Regions from separate parts of the Sphingobacterium sp. xlx-130 genome, predicted to be linked through region 3. Evidence: riboswitches for the same ligand, from Rfam matches in the RefSeq annotation. Region 3 holds a riboswitch; each other region holds the start of a gene.
What was found. Region 3 has a riboswitch for thiamine pyrophosphate ahead of pnuC (nicotinamide riboside transporter PnuC). Riboswitches for the same ligand answer to the same signal wherever they lie in the genome.
Positions count from the first base shown of each region.

Region 1: it holds a riboswitch for thiamine pyrophosphate, as region 3 does, so the genes downstream of both, thiS (sulfur carrier protein ThiS) here and pnuC (nicotinamide riboside transporter PnuC) in region 3, are expected to answer to the same signal.
Region 2: it holds a riboswitch for thiamine pyrophosphate, as region 3 does, so the genes downstream of both, G7B18_RS14425 (TonB-dependent receptor) here and pnuC (nicotinamide riboside transporter PnuC) in region 3, are expected to answer to the same signal.

Region 1 is NZ_WFKN01000006.1:150,148-154,812, forward strand. Features, by position in the region: gene hemF (oxygen-dependent coproporphyrinogen oxidase) at 1-315, opposite strand, end outside; gene G7B18_RS12100 (NAD(P)H-dependent glycerol-3-phosphate dehydrogenase) at 317-1,327, opposite strand; gene G7B18_RS12105 (sugar O-acetyltransferase) at 1,442-2,050, shown strand; TPP riboswitch at 2,254-2,350, shown strand; gene thiS (sulfur carrier protein ThiS) at 2,426-2,638, shown strand; gene thiC (phosphomethylpyrimidine synthase ThiC) at 2,652-4,472, shown strand; gene G7B18_RS12120 (thiamine phosphate synthase) at 4,590-4,665, shown strand, end outside.
Region 2 is NZ_WFKN01000008.1:104,854-109,518, forward strand. Features, by position in the region: gene G7B18_RS14425 (TonB-dependent receptor) at 1-2,226, opposite strand, end outside; TPP riboswitch at 2,281-2,405, opposite strand; gene G7B18_RS14430 (amidohydrolase family protein) at 2,583-3,752, shown strand; gene G7B18_RS14435 (acylphosphatase) at 4,012-4,293, shown strand; gene G7B18_RS14440 (polysaccharide biosynthesis C-terminal domain-containing protein) at 4,300-4,665, shown strand, end outside.
Region 3 is NZ_WFKN01000006.1:316,416-321,080, forward strand. Features, by position in the region: gene G7B18_RS12785 (hypothetical protein) at 1-30, shown strand, start outside; gene G7B18_RS12790 (acyl-CoA dehydrogenase) at 37-1,110, opposite strand; gene pnuC (nicotinamide riboside transporter PnuC) at 1,167-1,766, opposite strand; TPP riboswitch at 1,808-1,934, opposite strand; gene G7B18_RS12800 (malate:quinone oxidoreductase) at 1,940-3,463, opposite strand; gene fabG (3-oxoacyl-[acyl-carrier-protein] reductase) at 3,757-4,500, shown strand; gene G7B18_RS12810 (acyl transferase) at 4,579-4,665, shown strand, end outside.

The DNA of each region.
Region 1 (4,665 bases), 170 kb from region 3:
CATGTGTATGATAGGGACATGTGGGTTGTTAGGATGTATTACAATGGATACCCCTGTTGCAAAGAAATCATCACAGTCCACACCAAAAGCTTTCTTTATGGCTTCCGGAAGCTTACCGTGTACGGCAGAGAAGTTAACACCTCCTTTTTCAAGGATATTTCCATTCTGAATAACCCGGGTCCTTCCACCGCCACCTCCTTCTCTTTCCCAGATTTCCTCTTCAAATTTAGCTCCACCGTCCAACTTCTCGAGTGCTAAACAGATTTCATCTTGAATACGCTGATATTCCGCAGCAATTTTTTCTTTTAATAACATTCTATGTAAAGTCTTTGGCCAATTTTGTTACTTCCGAACTAGCGGGTTGATGATTATATAATATTTGGAATACCATATTACAGATAGGCATTTTCAGCTCAAATTTCTGAATGATACTTTGTATACACGCCGAGGCGTAATAGCCCTCAGCAACCATGTTCATCTCCAGCTGTGCAGACTGAACAGTATACCCCTTGCCAATCATATTGCCAAATGTCCTGTTGCGGCTAAACTGAGAATAAGCAGTGACCAACAGATCCCCCAGGTAAGCCGAAGCATTGATGTCCCTATATTGCGGATCGAGTGATTTTACAAAGTAAGCCATCTCTCGAATGGCATTAGAAATAAGCACAGCCTGAAAATTATCACCATAGCCCAGCCCATGGCAGATTCCGCCAGCTAGGGCATATATGTTCTTCAGCACGGCTCCGTATTCGATACCGATAATATCATTGGAGGTGATTGTATTGATGTAGCGGGAAGCAAAAAAACCAGCCACCAGAGCCGCTTGTTTTTCTTCGCTGCAGGCAAAGGTCAGGTAGGACAATTTCTCCTGAGCCACCTCTTCGGCGTGGCAGGGCCCCCCAATAGCGACGATCCGATCCAAAGGTATGTCATACCGGGCACGGAGGTATTCGCCCACGATCTGATTTTCGTCCGGAATAATCCCTTTAATTGCCGAAACGACTGTCTTTCCTTCGAAATCCACTGCGGTCAATCCATGTAGCGCAGCTTTTAGGTAAGTGGCCGGTGTATTGACAACGATGATATCGCATTGCTTTACAATCCATTTTACATCGGAGCTGATGTTCGACTTTTTCACCTTGACTTCGACCGCACTTAAATAACTCGGATTATGCTTATATTGCCGAATAAACGTTACGTCTTCCGGTTTACGAACCCACCAGAACACCTCCTTGGCCATCGTGTTGTCATTCAACATCTTTATCATTGCCGTGGCCCAACTTCCGCTTCCTATTATACCAATCTTCAAATTTGAACTATCCATCATTCCAGGCAAAGATAATTAATATTAAATTAACCATTCTTTCAGCCTTTGATTAATGGTATAAAAATGACTTTTCTTATCTTCACCGATATTTTTATCTATTGACAGACGGATATTATGACTGAAAAGGAAAAAATGATAACAGGCAGACCGTATTACGCGCATACCAAAGAATTGACGACACTACGCTTAGCTGCACAACGGCTTTGCTACAGGTATAATCAGATTGACCCCAAAAACTATAAAGAGCGCAAAGGGCTCATTAGGGGGTTATTTGCCAAGACCGAGGCTATGTTTTGTGTCGAGCAGCCCTTCTTCTGCGATTATGGATTTAACATTGAGATCGGGGAGAATTTTTTTGCCAACTATCATTTGACCATCCTAGATTGTGCACCCGTCAAAATAGGCAACAACGTGATGATCGGTCCTTCAGTCTCTATTTTTACCGCTAGTCACCCACTGCATTATGAAGTGCGGAATACAGGTATGGAGTGCGCTATGCCCGTAAACATTGGTGACAATGTCTGGATCGGAGGCAATGTGGTGATCAATCCCAACGTATCCATCGGGCGCAACTCCGTGATCGGGTCCGGTAGTATTGTGACAAAAGATATTCCCGATAATGTGGTGGCCGCCGGCAATCCCTGTAAGGTCATCAGAGCTATAACCGACCAGGACAAAAACTTCTATTTTAAAGATCGAAGGCTGGATACAGAAAGTATTTAAAAAAAAACCTGAAGCGGGGAGCTTCAGGTTTTACCAAACCAATTATTAACCTAAATATGAAATTATGAAATCTTTACTTTTGGTATTAAAACGACTATCAATCCCCGTTAGTATACACGCCGCGCCGTATTAACATTTTTTAACAACCACGAATAAATTTCCTAAATATTTTTTTTTCACAACAATATCCCTTATCCTTGTACCAAATACTTTAGGGGTGTCTGTAAAATACAGGCTGAGATTTTACCCTTGGAACCTGATCTAGTTCATACTAGCGGAGGGAAAAGTAAGTGTACCAATCACTTTGCGGCTACCAATCTGTAGCGCTGCTTTTATAGCATTCCTAAAGTACTTTAATTTAAAAAATTTAGTACTATGCAGATAAAAGTAAACAATCAACCCCATCAGTTTAGCGCCGAGTTTCCCGCTACTTTATTAAGTGTGCTCGCCCTGTTGATGCCAGATCTCCAGACAAATGGTATCGCTGTAGCTATTAACAGCAGCGTGATACCCCGTGAGGACTGGCCCTCCACCCCTATTGCAGACCAAGACGAAATACTGATCATCACCGCTACTCAAGGCGGGTAAAATACCATAAACTATGACAACACAAAATACCACAATTACCACAGTACCATTTCCAAATTCAAAGAAAGTTTACCTACCTGGCAAGCTGCACCCGATCAAGGTCGCCATGCGTGAAATCACGCTCTCGCCTACCCGATTGAGCTCTGGTGGCTTAGCGGAGAATCCTCCCATAACCATTTACGACACATCAGGCCCCTATACCGATGCCGACAAATCTATTGATATCAAGAGCGGTATCGAACGCATCCGTGAGCCGTGGATCCTGGAGCGCAGCGATGTAGAGATATTGGAAAATATCAGTTCTGTGTATGGCAATGAGCGAGCCAACGACCCCAAGTTGGCCGATTTACGCTTTGACTATCAGCATAAGCCCAAAAGAGCACTAGCGCAACGAAATGTAACACAGCTCCATTATGCCAAGAAAGGAATTATTACAGCCGAGATGGAATATGTCGCTATCCGTGAGAACCAACGGATAGAGCAATTGGAAAACAGCACCGCAGGAATGAACCACCAACATATCGGGTATAGTTTTGGTGCAAATACTCCGAATGGCAAGATAACACCAGAGTTTGTCCGTGCCGAGATTGCGGCAGGAAGAGCGATTATTCCCAATAATATTAACCATCCCGAAAGCGAACCCATGATTATAGGGCGTAATTTCTTGGTTAAGATCAATGCTAACATCGGCAATAGCGCGGTGACATCCAGCATCGAAGAGGAGGTAGAGAAGGCCGTATGGGCATGCCGCTGGGGGGCAGACACGATAATGGACCTATCTACCGGAAAAAATATCCATGAAACCAGAGAGTGGATTATCCGAAATTCGCCAGTACCGATCGGCACTGTACCTATATACCAAGCATTGGAAAAAGTAAATGGTATTGCCGAAGATCTCACCTGGGAAATATTTCGGGATACACTTATCGAACAAGCAGAGCAGGGTGTTTCCTATTTCACTATCCATGCCGGCGTATTGCTGCGTTATATCCATCTCACAGCCAAGCGTGTCACAGGTATTGTCTCCAGAGGAGGTTCCATTATGGCCAAATGGTGCCTATTCCATCATCAGGAAAACTTTCTATACACACATTTCGAAGAGATATGCCAGCTTATGAGTCAGTACGATATCGCATTTTCTCTGGGTGACGGTCTACGTCCAGGGTCTATAGCCGATGCCAATGATGAAGCTCAATTTGCCGAACTGGAGACGTTGGGCGAACTCACCAAGATCGCATGGAAACACGATGTACAGGTTATGATCGAGGGGCCAGGACATGTCCCTATGCACCTCATCAAAGAAAACATGGACAAGCAGCTTGCGTGTTGCGATGAAGCTCCATTCTATACATTAGGGCCACTTACGACAGACATCGCTCCCGGCTACGATCATATCACCTCAGCCATCGGTGCTGCCATGATCGGTTGGTATGGCTGCGCCATGCTTTGTTACGTGACTCCAAAAGAACACTTGGGCTTGCCCAATAAAAAGGACGTCAAGGACGGTGTGATCACCTACAAGATTGCCGCTCATGCTGCCGACCTGGCAAAAGGACATCCCGGTGCACAGTATAGAGACAACGTGCTGAGTAAAGCCCGTTTTGAGTTTCGCTGGGAAGACCAATTCAATCTGTCGTTAGATCCTGATACAGCACGCGAGTACCATGATGAGACACTACCGGCCGAAGGAGCCAAAGTAGCACACTTCTGCTCGATGTGCGGTCCAAAATTCTGCTCGATGAAGATCACGCAGGAGATCCGCGAAAGCGTCGCCGAAGGGATGCAGCAAAAGTCTGAGGAATACATCGAGTCGGGAAAGGAAATCTATCTCTAAATGCGTATTGTCACACTTCCAGGTTTCGTTCATCACGAAGAAGCACTGATAAAACAGTTTATTACCTATCCTGAGGTCATTGTGCATATTCGAAAACCTGTGCTGGAAGTTACCGAAATGATGAGATTAGTCGACCGTTTCACGGCAGAGGAGAGAAAGCAACTCGTGCTGCACAGTTATCAGGGACTGAGCC
Region 2 (4,665 bases), on a different contig from region 3:
CTCTGCTGAAGTATTGTCTAGGTATAGACGTGATACATATTTAGACAATAAACTGAAAGAAAGCCTGTCAACCGGAGTGTACGTAAAACTATTAGAAAGAATAGTCGACGCAGATTTCGCAATTTTCGTGCTTCCTAAATTGCGCGAGTCTTCTCTTAGGTAGTTCCAGTGGGTGTCGTTATCATAAACCTGATAATATTCGACAAAGTCGTATATTTTATTGTCGCTCAGCGCAGCTGTTGCTGACCAGGTGAGTGTGCTACTGACCCTCCATGAAGCATCAAGCTCTAATCCGATACGGTGACTTTCAGGGATGTTCATACGTAACTCAGCTCCTGTATCATTCAATGTTCCGGTTGGGATCAGCTGATCTTTGTACAGCATTGCATACACATTTGTCCCTATGTTAAACCCTTCGCTACGGAAGCGATAGCCTAGCTCGATATCTTGCATGCGTTCCGGCTTCGGGAACTCGTTTCTAGGATTTTCTACATAATCTTTACGTACAGGTTCCTTGCTTGCATATGCGTAAGATGCATAAATGTTTGAGTTGCCGTTAAGGAAATAGGTGGCGCCTACTTTAGGGTTTACAAAGTTTAATTTGTCGTTGAAATCCAGATCTTTGATTTTGTCGTCATCGCCTTTTACGGTATAATTTACGTTGCGGTACTGTACATCAAAATTGAAAAGCCATTTGTCTATTTTATAGTCGGCTTTAACGTACATATTAAAATCGTACTTTTGTGCATCATTCAGGTAGTATTTGCTGCCGGGGTTAGGATTGGCATTGAATTCGTCCCAAATGACCTTGCCGTAATGATCTCCTTTGTACTGATTGTACCCCCCACCAAAAATGAAGTTCCATTTATCGGAAGCTCTATAGTCAAAGGAGTAAATGAGTCCATAAAAATGGTTGTCCAGCCAACGCTGACGGATAAGGTCTGATTTCTTGATGATTTCCTGTCCGACGGTAACATCAGGTATCCCATATTTTACGAGTTTATCTTTTGTGCGATACTCTTCGTAATAGCCTGCACCACGGGTGTAGTGTAAAGCGGAGTTGAATTTCAACTTTTCACTAATAACGTTGGTGTACTGCAGATGGCTATGCGTCTGCGTGTAGTTGTCGGTTTGATTGTCGTATGTGTAGTAGTTGTACTTTCTATCTGCATTTAGCAGACGGTCGTATTCTGGACCATCATATAATCCAAAAGCTTCATTTGCATATTTGATAAGAAGATCTTTATCGCCAGTCAGGAGGGGTTCGGGGGTTCCGTACCATGCCTGATAGGTTTTCTCTTTACCCGTGAAGACTGTGGCCTTCAAGGTATGTTTGTTGGTGTATAGTCCCGCGTCGACATAGAGCGATCTTAGATTTGACGATGCGCGATCAACGTATCCATCGGATACGATCCGTGATAAGCGGGTGTTTATAGCGAACTTGTTGCTCATCAGACCAGTTCCACCTTTAATGGTGTTTTTCCAAGAATTGTATGAGCCGAAGGAATTGTTTAATTCGGCGTAGGGTTTTTCTTCTAGTACATCAGTCTGGATGTTTAAAGAGGCACCGAAGGCACCGGCGCCATTTGTGGAAGTACCTATACCCCGTTGTATCTGTATGCTTTCTGTACTGGAGGCAAAGTCAGGTAAGTTGACAAAAAATGAGCCCATACTTTCGGCATCATTTAGCGGGATACCATTTAAAGTCACGTTAATGCGTTGGTTGTCAGAGCCTCGGATCGTCATATTAGTATAACCAATCCCTGCGCCAGCATCAGATCCGATAACTACCCCAGGAGTCTGATCGAGTAGGTAAGGAATGTCCTGACCTAGATTTTTCTTCTTAATGTCTTCTTTTGTTAGATTTTTGAAGGTTGTCGCCGAATTTTCCTTGGCACGGGTAGCATAGACCAAGGCTTCATCAGCTTGTATAACAGCGGCTTGAAGCATGATATTGATGCTTCGTTGCCCAGTGGTTAATGGGCCAGTAAAAGACTTGTATCCCAAATAATGGACTTTGATTGTTCGATTGCTTTTCGGACCTATCGTGAATATAGCTATTCCGGATCTGTCGGTTTGTTTGGTGGTGTTGTCCATAGTCACGGTTGCGCCATGTAACAATTGTGCTTGACTGTTTGTCACTGTTACCTTAACATTTTCCTGTGCTATCACAACGATAATGGTAAGTAATCCTAGCAAACCAGTAGCAATAAGATGCTTAATCATAAATGTAAAATAATTTGAGTTAAACCAAACTATTGCAAGGGGTTACAATAGCGATACATTTAACCGCCCTTTCCCTACGCTGGCATTATCCAGATCAGGTGCTCCCGAGAATACTCGAGACGGGTATAATCTCAGCCTTACTTTATGTTCTGATGAACGAGGCACCCCTTTTCGATGGCGCAAACATAGAATATTTTTTTTACAAAACAAAAGTTCATTTTTTTTGTGTAAAATAAATTACTTAATTTGTCAAGAGTATTGGTTTAAAGCAATATTTTGTGTTAAATTTACATTTTCTAAACAGGGTTGCTCTTTACCCCTTAGAAAATACACACACACTAACTATTGGTATATAAATGGTTCATTATTATTCAGCTGATTATGTGATGCCAGTCACGTCCAGCCCTATCAAAAATGGGGTGATTGCAATGGACGAAAATGGTACGGTTTTGGGAATATATGATAATGATTCGGTGCCGAATAATGTAGAAATAGAACGCTTGAAGGGCGTTTTGATTCCTGGTTTTATTAACGCACATTGTCATTTGGAGTTGTCTCATTTGATAGGCAAAATTTCTCAAGAGCAGGGTTTGGTTAAATTTATCACCGAAGTGATGTCAAATCGGGGTGCAGACGATGACGTTGTCCGTGAGGCTATGATAGCTGCAGATCGAGCGATGTACGATAGCGGTATACAAGCGGTGGGCGATCATGTAAATTCGGCTATTTCCGCTAGCGTGAAAGAAGCAAGTAAGATTGCTTATCATACTTTTGTTGAAATATTGGGATTGAATGATGAAGAAGTGAATCGTAAGATTGACGAAGCGCGGGAGCTTGAGTTTCATTTTGATTCTAGTCATGCTTCTATAACACTTCATTCTCCCTATTCTTGTTCTAAGGCACTTTTTAAAGCTTTTAAGAAGTCAGTTTCCGATGACAATATCATTTCAATCCACAATCAGGAGAGTGAAGAGGAAAATAAGCTTTTCCGTTACAAAACTGGGGATTTTTTAGAGTTCTATAAGCAAATCGGTTTTTCTGCAGATGATTTTAAAGCGCAGGCAAGAAATTCGGTACAGACCTACATGTCTTATCTCCCGACGGGCAATAAAATTATCCTCGTACACAATACTTTTACTTCATTAAAAGATTTAGACTTTATCCGCAGAATGGGAAGGGATGTGGTGATGTGTCTCTGTCCAAAGGCTAATCTATATATTGAGGGCACCCTTCCTAAAGTAAGTATTCTTGAACAAAATGGATGTGAGATTGCTATAGGTACGGATAGTTTGGCGTCTAATGATACCCTAGATATATTGGACGAGCTCAAAACATTGCACAAGCATTTTGCTGACCTGGATTTTATCAAAACGATACAGTGGGCGACCATCAATGGAGCAAAGGCATTGTCCTTGGAAGAGAGTTTAGGCTCATTAGAAGTGGGCAAGACTCCCGGTCTGTTACTTGTTAAAAATATGAATCATTTCAAAATGACGGACAAAGTTCAAATAGAACGTATTGCTTAAATAAAATTATTACTTTTGTAGTTAAGAAGCGTCGGCGTATACTTCACCTGAGTAAGGCAGGAGAATACGCCGATGTTCCGTATATGACTATATATTACAGATGAAATATTCATGTAGCGCAGGCCGCGAAAACACGAATGACCGCGAAGCAGCATGCACAGCAATTACAACAATTCGTGCATAATATACTTTGGATATTCCATATGACCATTAAAAGTCAGATCGAGCTTGTGAGCTCATCTAAGATAATTATTTATATATGAAACATTGGGATATTACCGTTAAAGGAAAAGTTCAAGGCGTATATTTTAGGCTTACAGCAAAAGCGGTCGCTGATCAGCTTGGTGTTAAGGGGTTTGTACTGAATGAAGCAGATGGTTCTGTATATATCGAGGCAGAGGGTGATGATTTTGCTTTAACTTCGTTGGTTGAGTATTGTGAAGAGGGACCGGACAGGGCAGAGGTAGAATCTGTTGTGTATAAAGAGCGTTTGGAGCTTCAGGGCTTTACGGATTTTGTTGTATTGAAAAGACGAAAATAAGCTGTTGTGTCTTCTATTAAAAAGTTCTTAAGCGACACGGTGATTTATGGTATGACCACCATTGTATCACGGATGATCAGTTTTTTGATGACGCCTATTTACCTGCGGAAATTTCAGAATGCAGGCACATATGGTATATATACTAGTTTTTACGCTTGGGTCTCCATGTTGAATGCTATTTTGGCATTTGGGATGGAGACTACTTTTTTTAGGTACCTGCAAAAGCAAGAGATTGCGGACAAAGACAAAGTTTATAATAACAGTTTCTTTGTGACCTTGTTTATGTCGGTCCTGTTGCTAGGGAGTGTTTTTATTTTTACAAGGCCGATAGCTTCATTTTTTTCCGAAGGAGGAGATATAGACTTATATGTT
Region 3 (4,665 bases):
TATGAAGGCATTATGCAGTTTGACTGCTAGTGACGGTTAAATGTTCAAAAGGCTATGCTGTGTCGCTGTAAATATATTTCTAAAAATCGTATTTAGCTCTGTGCCGTTTTGTGCCGCACTAATGCCCAACAATGGGAACAAACGTGTCGTTTCTTCCCGAATGTCTTTTACCATCTGTCTAGATGAACAAGCTATATCCTCTAAAAGTGTTGTTGTTATCGTTGATTGCTTAGATCCGCGCCATAATAGATCAGCGAGTAGACTTATTTTATTTCTATCTGATTCAAGCTGAAGCCTAAGGGTGTCTATGTTTCTAAAATACTCTTTTCCATGTTTTGATAGCCAACTCTCTACTTTAGATTTTTCGAAAAAGTACTTTTCGACCAAATCCAGATACCTTCTATACATTCCTAAGTAGTTGACAAGAAGTGTCAACTCTGCAAAAGGCATAAAAGGAATCCGATACAATGCTGTATCTACTGTACGATGCTCAGGTTTGATCTGAAATGCATAATTCGGCTCTATAGCAACATGGTCCAACGAGAAGCTATGGCTTGCGGTGCAAGCCAAACCGAACGAATCCCAATCATAATGTACAAGTACTTTGTCCCGCGGTACTAGGAATGAAAATACAACCTGTTCTCCCAAATCATCCAGTCTTGGCTCTTCACCATCAAAAACAAAGCTATTTAATGTAAAATGGCTTAAATGAGGCGCACCAGTTGCAAAGCGCCAAAACCCAGTAAGTGTAAAGTACTCGCCGTCCCACACAGCTCTTCCCGAAGCACGTCCCGAACCACCAAAACAAACCTTTGGATCTGCAAATATTTTTGTGGTCAGTCCTTTGTTCAAGTACCCCGCAAACATATTTGCTCCAGCACATAGCGTCACCGTCCAAGCCATACCACCATCCCAATAAGCTAGTTCTTCCAATAATGTCAAACCATCTTGTAAATTCAGTTCCAATCCACCCAGGGAAGTAGGCACCCATATATTAAACCAGTTATTTTCGTAGATCAAGCCGAGTTGACCGTCTACCAAAGTCTTCGCTTCTATAGATGCCAACTGATTATCTCTTATCACCTGTATAGCATTTTCACAGATCATCATTTTTTTAAATATTAAATTCGTAGCAGATTCTATTACACTTACGAGTAGCCCTTCGTTTACGAAAACTTCATGAGCTTTCGCCAATTAAAATAGCCGAAGATAGCGACAATAAATAAAAAAGTAGTAAGGGCTGCAAAAAGATAGAGCTCTTTATGTATTAACAACGGTATCGCAAACAGGTTACTAACGTTAAGTAGCAGCCAATTTTCTACCTTTCGTTTGGCCAAAAGCCACATCCCGGCCCAAGCAGTGGCAGATACCCAGGCGTCCCAAGCGGGAACATCGGAGTCTGTAATATGCTCAAGCACTAAAAACAATAAAATAAATCCAAGCACGCTAATTATCGCGACAATACTCCAATCTCTCTTTGTGCAATTAGTGATAGGTTGTTCTCGCGCATCCTTATTATTAGACCAATACCACCATCCATAGATGCTCATAACTAGGTAATACATATTTAAGGCAATCTCAGCATACAATTTAACTCCAAACAGTACATACATACCCGATATAATGCCCATGATTCCGAAGAAATAATTAGACACTTTATTATTTTTAGAAAGCAATACCTGCGCGACACCACAAAGTACCGAGAATCGTTCTAACCAAGAAGTTTGCTGAAATGCACTACTAATATTTTCGATAATATTTTCCATTAAACAATGTAATCAAGAACACTATTTATGGGTATGCTTTGATAGAAGAGCAAAATTAATCCCTACGCCAGCATTATCTGGATCAGGTTCCTCCTACTGAACGCAGGATTGGGTATAATCTCAGCTCGGTTCCGCATGAATACGGAACCTGCACCCCATAATTATTTTATTATCTAATCCAATTTCAATACACGATGTGTGTGCTTACGCATTTCTGCACACAATTCGGCATTGTTGTTAAGAGACTGTCCCCAAGAAGGTATCATCTCTCGAAGCTTCTTTCTGTATTCATCAGATTTTGCACGTTCCGGAAAGCAACGTTTTAATAGTTGAATCATGATTTCTACGGAAGTAGAAGCACCCGGCGAAGCACCAAGCAAGGCTGCAATAGAACCATCTGCACTAGAGACTACTTCAGTTCCGAATTCCAATATACCACCGTGTTTCGGGTCTTTCTTAATCACCTGTACACGTTGTCCAGCCTTCTCTATCCCCCAGTCTTCCATACGGGCTGTAGGCATAAATTGTTTCAAAGCATCCAATTTATCCTTTGGCTTTTTCATGACCTCCGTAATCAGATATTTTGTCAATGGAAGATTGTCTAATCCAGCCGACAACATTGGCTTAATATTAGATAGTTTTATAGAAGCCGGCAAATCAAAATACGAGCCCTGTTTTAGGAACTTTGTTGAAAATCCAGCATAAGGACCAAAAAGTAATGCCTGTTTACCATCAATATAACGCGTATCCAAATGCGGTACTGACATTGGAGGAGCCCCTACAGACGCTTTACCATATACTTTAGCATGATGCTGTTTTATTATCTCTTCGTTTTTGCAACGCAGCCATTGTCCTCCGACAGGAAAACCGCCGTATCCTTTTGCTTCTGGAATTCCAGATTTTTCTAAAAGCAACAAGGAATGTCCTCCGGCGCCAATAAATACAAATTTAGCTTTGATCTCCCGCTTCTCACCTGTTTTGAGATCTTTAACTTCAATCTCCCAACGACCATCATCTTCCCGTTCAATGTCTTTAACCTCTTGCTGCAAAGCAAGCCTAATGTTTTCCTTTTTATCCAAGTAAGCAATCAAATCCCGAGTTAGCGCACCAAAGTTTACATCTGTTCCGATATCCATCTTAGTGGCAGCCATAGGTTCATTGGCAGCACGTCCCTCCATCATCAATGGAATCCATTCTTTAAGCACAGATTTGTCTTCGGTGTACTCCATGCCTTTAAAGAGCGTTTCTTTTTCCATAGTCTCAAATCGAGTCTTTAAAAAACGAACATCGTTCTCTCCAAACACAGCACTCATATGAGGCACTTTACGGATAAAGTGGCTCGGATTTTTAACGATTCCTTTCTCTACCAAATATGCCCAGAACTGCTTGGACACCTCAAACTGCTCTGCTATCTTTATTGCTTTGTCTACTTTTACAGATCCATCTGCTTGCTCGGGCGTATAATTCAACTCACACAAGGCAGAGTGACCAGTACCAGCATTATTCCATGCATCCGAACTCTCTGCTGCAACAATATCCAAACGCTCGATGATTTCAATATCGATATCTGGATTTAACTCATTGATTAATGTTCCAAGAGTAGCACTCATGATACCACCACCGATCAGAACGACGTCAACTTCAGTATTTTGTTTTTTCTTGCCCATGACTTGTTTAAATTGTTGCAAAATTAACATTCGTATTCGTTTATCACGAATGAATTTGTCAAAATTCTCTCATTTCCATTACCTTTTATCAAATCAAAATTGAATAGTTTCAAAAATTAAAAATTATCGTCAACATTTAATAAACTTAGTACTATCTTAAAATTTACTTATTTTTGTGCCTCAACAGTAAAAAACGAAAAGTTTGTATATGAAATATCGGTGTAATATTTGGTTACGCATCTCGAATAATCATAATTTGCGGATATTCCTTTTGACAGAAAAAATAAACCGAGCTTCCAAGCTCATGAAATAATTATATACATATGAAATTACTTGAAGGAAAAGTAGCTTTAGTCACAGGGGCATCAAAAGGAATAGGACGTAAGATTGCTGAAGTTTTTGCACAGCATGGCGCAAATGTCGCATTTACCTACCTATCTTCTGTAGAAAAGGGTCTAGCACTAGAAAATGAATTACAGGCATTCGGAGCAAAAGTAAAAGGGTACCGGTCGGACGCTTCTAAATTTGATGAGGCGGAAAACCTGATCAATGATATCGTGAGCGAATTTGGGACGTTGGACATCGTGGTTAATAACGCAGGGATTACCAAAGACGGTTTGTTAATGCGTATGACCGAAGAAAGCTGGGACGATGTTATAAACATCAACCTTAAGTCTATCTTTAATATCACGAAGGCGGCCTCTAAAGTAATGATGAAGAATAGAAAAGGGTCGTTTATTAATATGTCTTCGGTAGTTGGCGTACAGGGTAATGCCGGACAAGCAAATTATGCGGCTTCAAAAGCTGGTATTATTGGATTTACAAAGTCTGTTGCTAAAGAACTTGGCTCTAGAAACATCCGCGCAAATGTAATAGCGCCGGGATTTATCCGTACAGAGATGACAGAGATCTTAGACCCAAAAGTGGTTGCGGGTTGGGAAGCTGGTATTCCATTAAAACGTGGGGGCGAACCTGAAGATGTTGCTAATGCTTGTCTTTTTCTGGCATCCGACTTATCGTCTTATGTCACAGGACAGGTATTACCTGTAGATGGTGGTATGTTATAGCTATTTTTAAGAGTTTTCCTTGATTAGAACCAAGGAAAACTCTTAAAAACTTCATTTTTTTGCTTTAAGTTTGTACCTATGATAAATAGGGATCAGGTTTTCAATATACAGACAGCGTTAGAGTTCAACAGAGCCGCTTTAGAAATCTTTCGTTATCAGGCACAG